DNA from 3 places in the Variovorax rhizosphaerae genome. Region 3 is predicted to be linked to each of the others. Evidence: predicted binding sites of a transcription regulator. Region 3 holds the regulator's gene; each other region holds the start of a gene.
What was found. The regulator sigma-54, encoded in region 3, starts transcription at its own class of promoters, with help from an activator protein. The targets are predictions, from matches to a motif close to TGGCANGNAANCTGCTTT.
Positions count from the first base shown of each region.

Region 1: the regulator sigma-54 is predicted to act here: its motif matches at 1,626-1,643, upstream of WKW82_RS09955 (ammonium transporter).
Region 2: the regulator sigma-54 is predicted to act here: its motif matches at 1,448-1,465, upstream of nirB (nitrite reductase large subunit NirB).

Region 1 covers NZ_JBBKZT010000004.1:162,519-165,795, reverse strand. The annotation lists gene WKW82_RS09970 (uroporphyrinogen decarboxylase family protein) at 1-695, shown strand, start outside; gene WKW82_RS09965 (hypothetical protein) at 715-885, opposite strand; gene WKW82_RS09960 (nuclear transport factor 2 family protein) at 1,117-1,524, shown strand; gene WKW82_RS09955 (ammonium transporter) at 1,714-2,916, shown strand.
Region 2 covers NZ_JBBKZT010000021.1:61,500-64,776, reverse strand. The annotation lists gene WKW82_RS32085 (toll/interleukin-1 receptor domain-containing protein) at 1-100, shown strand, start outside; gene WKW82_RS32080 (LysR family transcriptional regulator) at 203-1,102, opposite strand; gene nirB (nitrite reductase large subunit NirB) at 1,687-3,277, shown strand, end outside.
Region 3 covers NZ_JBBKZT010000010.1:213,138-216,414, forward strand. The annotation lists gene WKW82_RS22280 (ATP-binding response regulator) at 1-917, shown strand, start outside; gene rpoN (RNA polymerase factor sigma-54) at 1,130-2,722, opposite strand; gene lptB (LPS export ABC transporter ATP-binding protein) at 2,733-3,277, opposite strand, start outside.

The sequences.
Region 1 (3,277 bases), on a different contig from region 3:
CGATGTCGCTGGACGAGCCCAGCTTTGCCGAAGAGATCAAGGCGATCCGCATCTTGCGAGCCGAGTTCGGGCCTGACATGCCCATCCTGATGACAACCTTCGATCCGCTGCGTCAAGTGGTCAGGCGTGCCGGCATGAGCACGATGCCGTTGATTCTTGGAAACGCCCGTGAGGCGCATCGCATGCTGGAAGCCGTGACCGACACCATGTGCCGGTACATGGACGGATTGCGCAAGGCCGGCTGTGATGGCATTCACTTCGCGACGAACAGTGCGCTGCGCCCGCCAAACCCTTTCGGATTCGATGACCGCAGCTACGAGGAGTTCGTCAAGCCCTATGAGCTTCGAATGCTGGATGCCATGGAAGGCATGGTGCGCATCATTCATCCGCATGGTGCGGGCATCGATATGCAGAGGGTGATCGACTACCCCTGTGACGCCTTCTGCGTCAGCGACCGCCTGCCTGGCAACCCGGGTTTGGCGCAGTTGCGCGAACTCACCGACAAGTGCCTCATGGGCGGCATCGACGAGAGCCAGATGTGGCAGATGACGCCTGGCGAGGTGCGTGCCCAAGTTCACCAGGCGATTGCGCAGGTGGGTCGTCGCAAGCTCATCCTTTCCCCGGGTTGCACGATTCCAGCCTGGGTGCCGGCCCATCTTCTGCAGCGGTTTCGCGAGGAATGCCTGCGCGTGTAGGGGCGCACGCAAGGGCCCGCTAGAACCGCCCCGCGGCCCGCCGAACCACCACCGGCGTCTTGGCGGGCGGCTTCTCGCCCCTGGCCGTCGACCCCGCCCGCGGCGCTCGCTTGGCAGGCTTGCGCCGGCCCTTGAGAGACTCGATCAGGGAGATGGCTTCCTTGTCGAACTTCGCGTTGTCGTCGGGCATGGGTGCCTCCGGAGGGTGCGGGGGCGAATCATACGACTGCGGGAATTTCGCCGCACGGAGGCGATGTGTCCGAGTCCGCGACGCGGTCGCTCTCCATCGTCAGGAGGGGCCATCGTTCGAACCGCCTGCATCCAGGTGCCATGAAGGCGCGTATTGCAACTGTTGCAACGCTTGCGGGCACGTTGCTCCCACCGCCGATTCGCCCGACATCCAATCTCCCGAGGAGCAAACATGAGCGAGGCAGACAACATCCAGACGGTGCAGCAGATCTACGCCGACTTCGGCCAAGGCAACGTTCCAGGCATCCTCGGTCGCCTGAGCGAGGACGTCAGCTGGATCAACGCCGGGCACGAATCGGTGCCCTATGCGCGTCGGCGCAAGGGCGTGGAGGCCGTGGCGTCCTTCTTTGTCACGCTGGGCGCCAGCGTCGAGGTTCAATCCTTCGAACCCAAGGAGTTCTTCGCCAGCGGTGACCGCGTCGTCGTGCTGGGTGCATGGGCAGGACTGGCGAAGCCGACCGGCAAGCCCTACGCCAGCGAGTGGGCGATGGCCTGGACGCTCCATGACGGCAAGGTGACTTCGTTCCAGTCGTACGAAGACACCCACACCCTCGCGATGGCCTTCGGCAGCACGGCCTGAGTTCAGGGCACGGTGCACGCCATTGCCGCAGCGAGTTGCGCACCAGCGCGTGCGTGGTGCGCGCACCAAACTGCGGCTGCCGCACCAGGAAGAAGCCAATTGGGCACCGTTATTGCTTTCGGCATGGTCCATGCGCCGGCGGAAGGCTGGCAATGCACCACTCTCAAGCAGTATCGGTACCAAACTTTCATGGATGCACTACATCGGGGCGCGGACGCGCTGTTCATTCTTCTCGGCGCGATCATGGTCCTGGCGATGCACGCGGGCTTTGCCTTCCTGGAACTCGGCACGGTCCGCAAGAAGAACCAGGTCAATGCGCTGGTCAAGATCCTGGTCGACTTCTCCGTGTCGACCGTCGTGTACTTCCTGGTCGGCTACGGGGTCGCCTATGGCGCGCACTTCTTCGTCGGTGCCGAGGATCTGGCGAAGCAGAACGGCTATGAGCTGGTGAAGTTCTTCTTCCTGCTGACCTTCGCCGCCGCCATTCCCGCGATCATTTCGGGCGGCATCGCGGAACGTGCGAAGTTCTGGCCGCAACTCATCGCGACGGCGGTCATCGTCGGGCTGGTGTACCCCTTGTACGAAGGCATCGCCTGGAACAAGGCGTTCGGCATCCAGGGCTGGATCGAATCGACGACCGGGCACGCGTTCCATGACTTCGCGGGCTCCGTGGTCGTGCATGCGGTGGGCGGGTGGCTCGCGCTGCCGGCGGTGCTGCTGCTCGGCGCCCGCCGCAACCGCTATCGCGGCGACGGATCGCTCAGCGCGCATCCGCCATCGAACATCCCCTTCCTGGCACTCGGTGCATGGGTGCTGTGCGTCGGCTGGTTCGGCTTCAACGTGATGAGCGCGCAGAGCATCGACAAGATCTCCGGACTGGTGGCGGTCAACTCGCTGATGGCGATGGTGGGCGGCACGCTGGTGGCGCTGGCCATGGGCAGGAACGACCCGGGCTTCGTCTACAACGGGCCGCTGGCCGGGCTGGTCGCCGTGTGCGCGGGCTCCGACCTGATGCACCCCATCGGTGCCCTCGTGGTCGGCGGCGTGGCGGGTGCGATCTTCGTCTACATGTTCACGCTGACGCAGAACAAGTGGAAGGTCGACGACGTGCTGGGCGTCTGGCCTCTGCATGGCCTGTGCGGCACTTGGGGCGGCATCGCGGCCGGCATCTTCGGCCAGCAGGCGCTGGGCGGGATCGGCGGTGTCAGCCTGGTCGCGCAACTGATCGGCGTGGCGATCGGCGTCGCCTGGGCCTTCGGGGCCGGCGTGGTCGTCTACGGCGCGCTGAAGCGCACGATGGGCCTGCGGATGTCGCAGGAAGAGGAATACGACGGCGCCGACCTGTCGATCCACCACATCAGCGCCACGCCGGAGCGCGAAGTCAACTGGTGACGGCGCGACGTCGTTGTCGCGCTTGTTCGGCGGCTGCCGCCTCATGGCCGAGCGCCATTTCGCCTCGTGGGCCGGGGCAAGCCAGGTCGGCCGTCACGCAGCGAAGTCGCCTCAGTCCCGGCGGCTGCCGATGCTGACCTGATCAACAAACCCGCGCCAGCGCACCGCCCGCTCGGCGCTACGACGCCAAATGCCGCGGGCTGGGCCTCCCAAGCCCGCTTAGAGACCCGGCGCCGCCCCGCACATCGACTTGCGGACGGAAGCAACTGCAAAAGCGCGCCCCACTTCAAATAACCAACAGGTTACTAGGCTAAACCCTATGGACGAAGCCCTTCCACAGTAGAACAATAACCATCCAGTT
Region 2 (3,277 bases), on a different contig from region 3:
GGGTCTCGCCGAGAAAGAATTCCAGCGCCTTGGACGGCCCGCTGCCGCCGCCATCGATTCCGCGGTTGAACTTGCGCTCAAGGTTCGCGGCGATGCTTAGTACTTCGTCTGCGGCGTGAGTGCTATCCGAGCGGGTTCAAGGCCGCGGATCCCGGCAAGGATGTGGATGCTGCGTCTTGCTGGGTGCGGGCGTGATCTGTGGCTATCCCGGCGCTCCGTCGGCGTACTTCGCCAGCAGATCGATCAGCCTTTGCGCGGCCGGCGAGATGTAGCCGCTGTCGCGATAGGTCACGACCATGCGGCGGCGCATCGTCGTGGCGGGCAGCTTCACTTCGCGCAGCGCGGCGCCGGATTGTCCAGCTTGCAGGTGCAGCCGCGAGATGAAGCTCAGGAGGCCGGTCTCGCCGATCAAGGAGGGCAGCATCAGCAGCATGGTGCTTTCCACCTGCACCACGGGACGTGCGATGCGGTTGCGGTCGAAGGTCTGGTCGAGCCAGTCGCGGGTCGGCGCACCGGGCGGCTGCAGCACCCATCGATAGGCAGCGAGGTCCTTCAGTCCAGGCTTGGGCTTGTCGAAGATGGGATGCTTGTCGTTCGCGGCGACCACGATCACGTCCTCGGCCAGGTACTGCGAGGCAAAGCCCGATTCGGTCGCGCCCTCGGTGCCGACCATCAGGTCGATGTCGCCCGCGCGCAGCAGCGGCTTCAGCACGTCGACCAGCGCGACGGTGGTGCGCAGGGTGACGCCGGGCGCCTCGCGCATCAGGTCGCGCGCGGCGGGTGGCAGCAGGAATTGTGCGGCGGTCGGCACGATGCCGACCTTGATGTTGCCGGTGAGCCCGCGGCCGATGTCGCCGATCTCGCGCCGCGCGCTCTCCACGTCGAAGCGCGTGCGCTGCGCCCACTTGAGCAGCGCCTTGCCGGCGGCGGTGAGCCGGATGCCGCGGCCGGTCTTCTCGAACAGCGCGGCGCCGCAGGCTTCCTCCAGCCTGCGCACGCAGCTCGTCAAGGCGGGTTGCGTGCGATGAAGGCGCTCCGCTGCGCGCCCCATGTGCTCAAGCTCGGCGATGACTTCGAAGTACTGGAGGTCGCGGAGGTCCAAGAATGCTGCTCCAGGTTTTGGCATGCGGTGATGGGGGACTTCACTTTAAGGCAATGCGCGCAAGGGCCGGACGACGCGTTGCGCAGGAACGGCATCGAGGCGATCGACATGTGAGGCGCCGCCCTTTGACGTGAAAAGACGGCCCCACTGAATTTGTCGGTGCTCGAATTGCCGACCAGCCATGCGATCAACAACGACGCGGCGGCGCCCCTACCATCCGTTGCACGCCGGGAGCTTCAGCGGCGGCGGTCCCACTTCGGTGCGCCTGCCATGCCTGATCGCACCAGATGCGCGCACGCAGGCCGATTCAAGTGGCAGTGGGCGGTCATTTCAGGCATCCAGAGCCGGCACGGATGTTGCTCACTCCCCTGTACTGACCTGCCGGCACCGTTGCCGCAGGGTTCCAGTGCCTCCGCTAATGACGGCGGGATCCGAGCGGACTGACAGCAATGACGCTGGCAGTCCGTCTGTTCCAACCCGATTCGCGTCCGTTCCACGCGGGGGCCCACGGCAGCTGTCGTCCCAGACAGCAGCAGCCAGTGGTCTGCACCCGCACGGCATCGGCTGCGTGTGCAGGATCCGAAATGAAAATCGCAGTGATTGGCCACGGCATGGTGGGCCACAAGTTCCTCGAGCAACTCCACGAGCTCGACGTCGCGCAGGCCGAGGTCACGGTGCTCTGTGAAGAGCCGCGCCCGGCCTATGACCGGGTGCACCTCTCCGAGTTCTTCTCGGGCAAGACGGCGGAAGACCTCTCGCTGGTCGAGCCCGGCTTCTTCGAGCGCAGCGGCTTCACGCTGCGCCTGGCTGCCAAGGCCGTGGCCATCGAGCGCCGCAACAACACCATCACCACCGCCGACGGCGAAGTGGTGCACTACGACAAGCTGGTGCTGGCCACGGGCTCCTCGCCCTTCGTGCCGCCGGTGCCGGGGCGCGACAGGGCCAACTGCTTCGTCTATCGCACCATCGAGGACCTGGAGGCCATGAAGGCCTGCGGCGCGCGCTCCAAGACCGGCGTGGTCGTGGGCGGCGGTCTGCTGGGCCTGGAATGCGCCAAGGCCTTGCGCGACATGGGCCTGGAGACGCACGTGGTCGAGTTCGCGCCGCGCCTGATGGCCGTGCAGGTCGATGAAGGTGGCGGGCGCGCACTGCGCAACAGCATCGAGGCGCTGGGCCTGCATGTTCACACCGGCCGCAACACGGTGGAGATCGTCGACGGTGCGACCGCTCGGCACCGCATGGTGTTCGCCGATGGCACGCACCTGGAGACCGACATGATCGTGTTCTCCGCCGGCATCCGCCCGCGCGACGAGCTGGCGCGCCAGAGCCTGCTGGCTGTGGGCGCGCGCGGCGGCATCGCGGTGGATTCGCATTGCCGCACCAGCGACCGCAACGTCTACGCGATCGGCGAATGCGCGGCGTGGAACGACCAGACCTTCGGGCTTGTCGCACCGGGCTACGACATGGCCCGCGTGGCCGCAAAGCACATCGCCGGGCAGGACGATGCGGCATTCACAGGCGCCGACATGAGCACCAAGCTCAAGCTGATGGGCGTCGACGTGGCCAGCATCGGCGACGCGCACGGCAAGACGCCCAAGTCGCGCGCTTACCAGTACGTCAATGAGCACAAGCAGATCTACAAGAAGATCGTCGTCAGCGAAGATGGCAAGCAACTGTTGGGTGCCGTGCTGGTTGGAGATGCCAGCGAATACGGCAACCTGTTGCAACTGGCGCTCAACGGCATCGCCTTGCCGGAAGACCCGGAGTTCCTGATCCTGCCTTCGAGCGACGGCAAGGCGCGGCCCGGCATAGGCGTGGAAGCGCTGCCCGACACGGCGCAGATCTGCTCTTGCAACAACGTGAGCAAGGGGCAGCTTTGCGCAGCGGTCGGCGAGGGCGCCTGCACCGTGGCCGACCTCAAGGCTTGCACCAAGGCCGGCGCATCGTGCGGCGGCTGCGTGCCGCTGGTCACGCAGGTCATGAAGATGGAGATGAGCAAGCGCGGAATGGCGGTCAACAACCATTTGTGCGAGCACTTCCCCTATTCGCGCCAGGAGTTGTTCCACCTGGTCCGCGTGGGCGAGATCAAAACCTTCGGCGACCTGCTCGCCAGGCACGGCAAGGGCCTTGGCTGCGACATCTGCAAGCCGACTGCCGCCAGCATCTTCGCCTCGT
Region 3 (3,277 bases):
TCCTCGAGATCGGCCGCATCGAGGCCGCCGCTGACCCGCTGAAGCCCGGCCCGGTCGCGCTGGGGCCGATGCTGCGCGAACTGGCCCGCCACTCCACGCGCGTGCGGGTGCGCTGCCCCGCCAGCGCGCTGGCCTGGACCGATGCCGTGGCGCTGCGCCGCGTGCTCGGCAACCTGACCGACAACGCGCTCAAGTTTGCGCCGCAAGGCCGCGTGCTGCTGGCGGTGCGGCGCGGCCACACCGGCGCGACGTGGCGCGTGGAGGTGCGCGACAACGGCATCGGCATTGCGCCGGACATGCAGCAGCGCGTGTTCGGCGACTTCGAGCAGATCGGCAACGTGGAGCGCAACCTGCAGCGCGGGCACGGGCTGGGCCTGGCCATCGTGCGCCGACTGGCCGATCGTCTGGGCTTCCAGGTCACGCTACGCTCGGCGCCGGGGCGTGGCTCGGTGTTCGGCTTCGAACTGGAGGCGGCGCCAGCCGACCTGGTGCTGCCGGAAAGCACCGGCGCCGAATCGAACGCCGTCCACGTGCAGCCGCTGCGCCCCGGCCTGGCCGTGCTGGTGGTGGAGGACAACACCGTGGTCGCCGACAGCATCGCCGCGCTGCTGCGCCACTGGCTCGCGGAACCGCGCGTGTATGCCAATGCATCGGAAGCGCTGGCGCTGGCGGACTTGGATTCGATCGACGTGGCACTGTGCGACATCCGGCTGCCAGGCGACCTGGACGGCGTCGCACTTGCGGACCTGCTGCAGAACCAGCGGCCGGACCTGACGATCGCGCTGGTGTCGGCGGACATCGAGCCGGTGACGCAGCGGATGGCAAGGCAGCGGGGGTGGCATGCGTTGCGGAAACCGGTGCAGGCGGCGGAACTTCGGGCGGTGTTGGCGGCTGCACAGGCGGGAGTTCACCCTTGACTCCCATGCAATGGCAATGTGCATGCGAACTCCTGACACCCGCTCCTGAGGGGCCACAGGATTGACGGCCCAAGGGGCGCCGCCGACCGTCCATTTGCGTTAGGTCGACCGCCTCGACTGACTTCAGGCAGGCAACCGCATCCGCCAAGCCGGTCGGGCGCCAACGCCAACGCCAACGCCAGCACCCGTACCGGCGCCAGCGCCAGCGAGTCCTACAGCGCCTTGCGCAAATTCGCAGGCGCAATCCGCAGCGCCTCGCGGTACTTCGCCACCGTTCGGCGCGCGCACTCGATCCCCTGCTCCTTCAGCATGTCCGAGATCTGGCTGTCCGACAGCGGCTTCTTGATGTTCTCGCTGGTCACGAACTGCTTGATCAGCGCCCGCACCGCCGTGCTCGATGCGTTGCCGCCCGTCTCCGTGCCCAAGGCCGAGCCAAAGAAGTACTTGAGCTCCACCGTGCCGTAGGGCGTCGCCATGTACTTGGCGGTCGTCACGCGGCTGATGGTCGATTCATGCAGGCCGAGTTCGTCGGCGATCTCGCGCAGCACCAGCGGACGCATCGCCAGTTCGCCGTGCACGAAGAAGTTCTTCTGCCGCTCGACGATGGCATTGCTCACGCGCAGGATGGTGTCGAAGCGCTGCTGGATGTTCTTGATGAACCAGCGCGCCTCCTGCAGCCGCTGCGACAGCGCCTGGCTGCCCTCGCCCTTGTGCGCCTTCAGCGCGCCGGCATAGATGTCGTGCACGCGCAGGCGCGGCATCACGTCCGGGTTGAGCATCACGCGGAACTTGAGCGAGGCGCCACGGCCGGTGCGGGTGACGATCACGTCCGGCACGACCACGTTGCGCTCGACGTCGACAAAACGCCGGCCCGGCTTGGGCTCCAGCCGCGCGATGAGCTGCATCGCGCCGCGCACCAGGTCTTCGTTGCTCTTGGTCAGCGTGGCCAGGCGCTTGAAGTCGCGGCGGGCCAGCAGCTCCATCGGCAGCTTGCAGATGGCGATGGCGACCTTGCGCACTTGCGCCTCGTCCTCGCATTCATCTTCATCGGCCAGGGCACGCAGCTGGATCGCCAGGCATTCGCCCAGGTCGCGCGCACCCACGCCGACCGGCTCCAGGCTTTGCAGCAGGCCCAACGCCATCTGGAAGCGATGCACCAGTTCGTCGAATTCGTCGTTGTCGTTGCCGGCCAGGCCGGAGGCCAGCGCGGGCAGCGAGTCCTCCAGGTAGCCGTCGTCGTTGAGCGACTCGATCAGGAAGCTCAGCGCGGCGCGGTCGGTTTCGTCCAGGCGCAGGCCCAGCGCCTGTCGGTGCAGGAAGGCCTGCAGCGACTCCTGGCTGCGCGCCAGCTCGGTGGCGTCGGCGCGCTCGTCACCGCCGAGGTTGTTGGCACGCGCGGGGGCGTCGCCGCCCCATTCGCTGTCGTCGGGCACCATGTCGACGGTGCCGTCGCCACCCCAGTCGGGCTCGCCGTCGGAGACGCCGTCGGCGGCCGCATCAGCAGTGGCTGAATCCGCGTCGTTCGATACCGTGGCCGCTGCGGTCGCCGGGCCGTCCGCCCCATTGGCGGCAGGCGGGGTGGCGAAATCGTCGTCACGCGGCGGTGGCGCGTCGGCGGTCTCGAGACCGAACTCTTCCCGCACGGCCTCCTCCGCGGTGCGCTCGAGGAACGGGTTGTCGTCGAGCATCTGCTCGACTTCCTGGCTCAGTTCCAGCGTCGACAGTTGCAGCAGCCGGATCGACTGCTGCAATTGGGGCGTCAGTGCCAGGTGCTGCGATACGCGCAGCGACAGGCCTTGCTTCATGCCGAGGCCCCTACATTCTGAAATGCTCGCCGAGGTACACCCTGCGTACCTCCGCGTTGTCGACGATCTCCGAAGGCGTGCCTTGTGCCAGCACTTGCCCGTCGCTGATGATGAAAGCGTGATCGCAGATGCCCAGCGTCTCCCGCACGTTGTGGTCCGTGATGAGCACGCCGATGCCGCGCCCCTTCAGGAAGCTGATGATCCGCTGGATCTCGATCACCGCGATCGGGTCGATCCCCGCGAAGGGCTCGTCCAGCAGGATGAAGCGCGGCTGCGTCGCCAGCGCCCGCGCGATTTCCACGCGCCTGCGCTCGCCGCCCGACAGTGACAGTGCCGGGGAATCACGCAGATGTTCGACGCGCAAGTCGGTCAGCAGCTCGCTCAGGCGCTCCTCGATCCGGGCCTTGCCCAGTGGCACGCGCTTTCCGCCTGGATTGGTTTCGAATTGCAGTTCGAGCACGGCGCGGACGTTCTGCTCGACCGTGAGCTTGCGGAAGATCGAGGCCTCCTGCGGCAGGTACGACAGGCCCATGCGCGCGCGGCGGTGGATCGGCA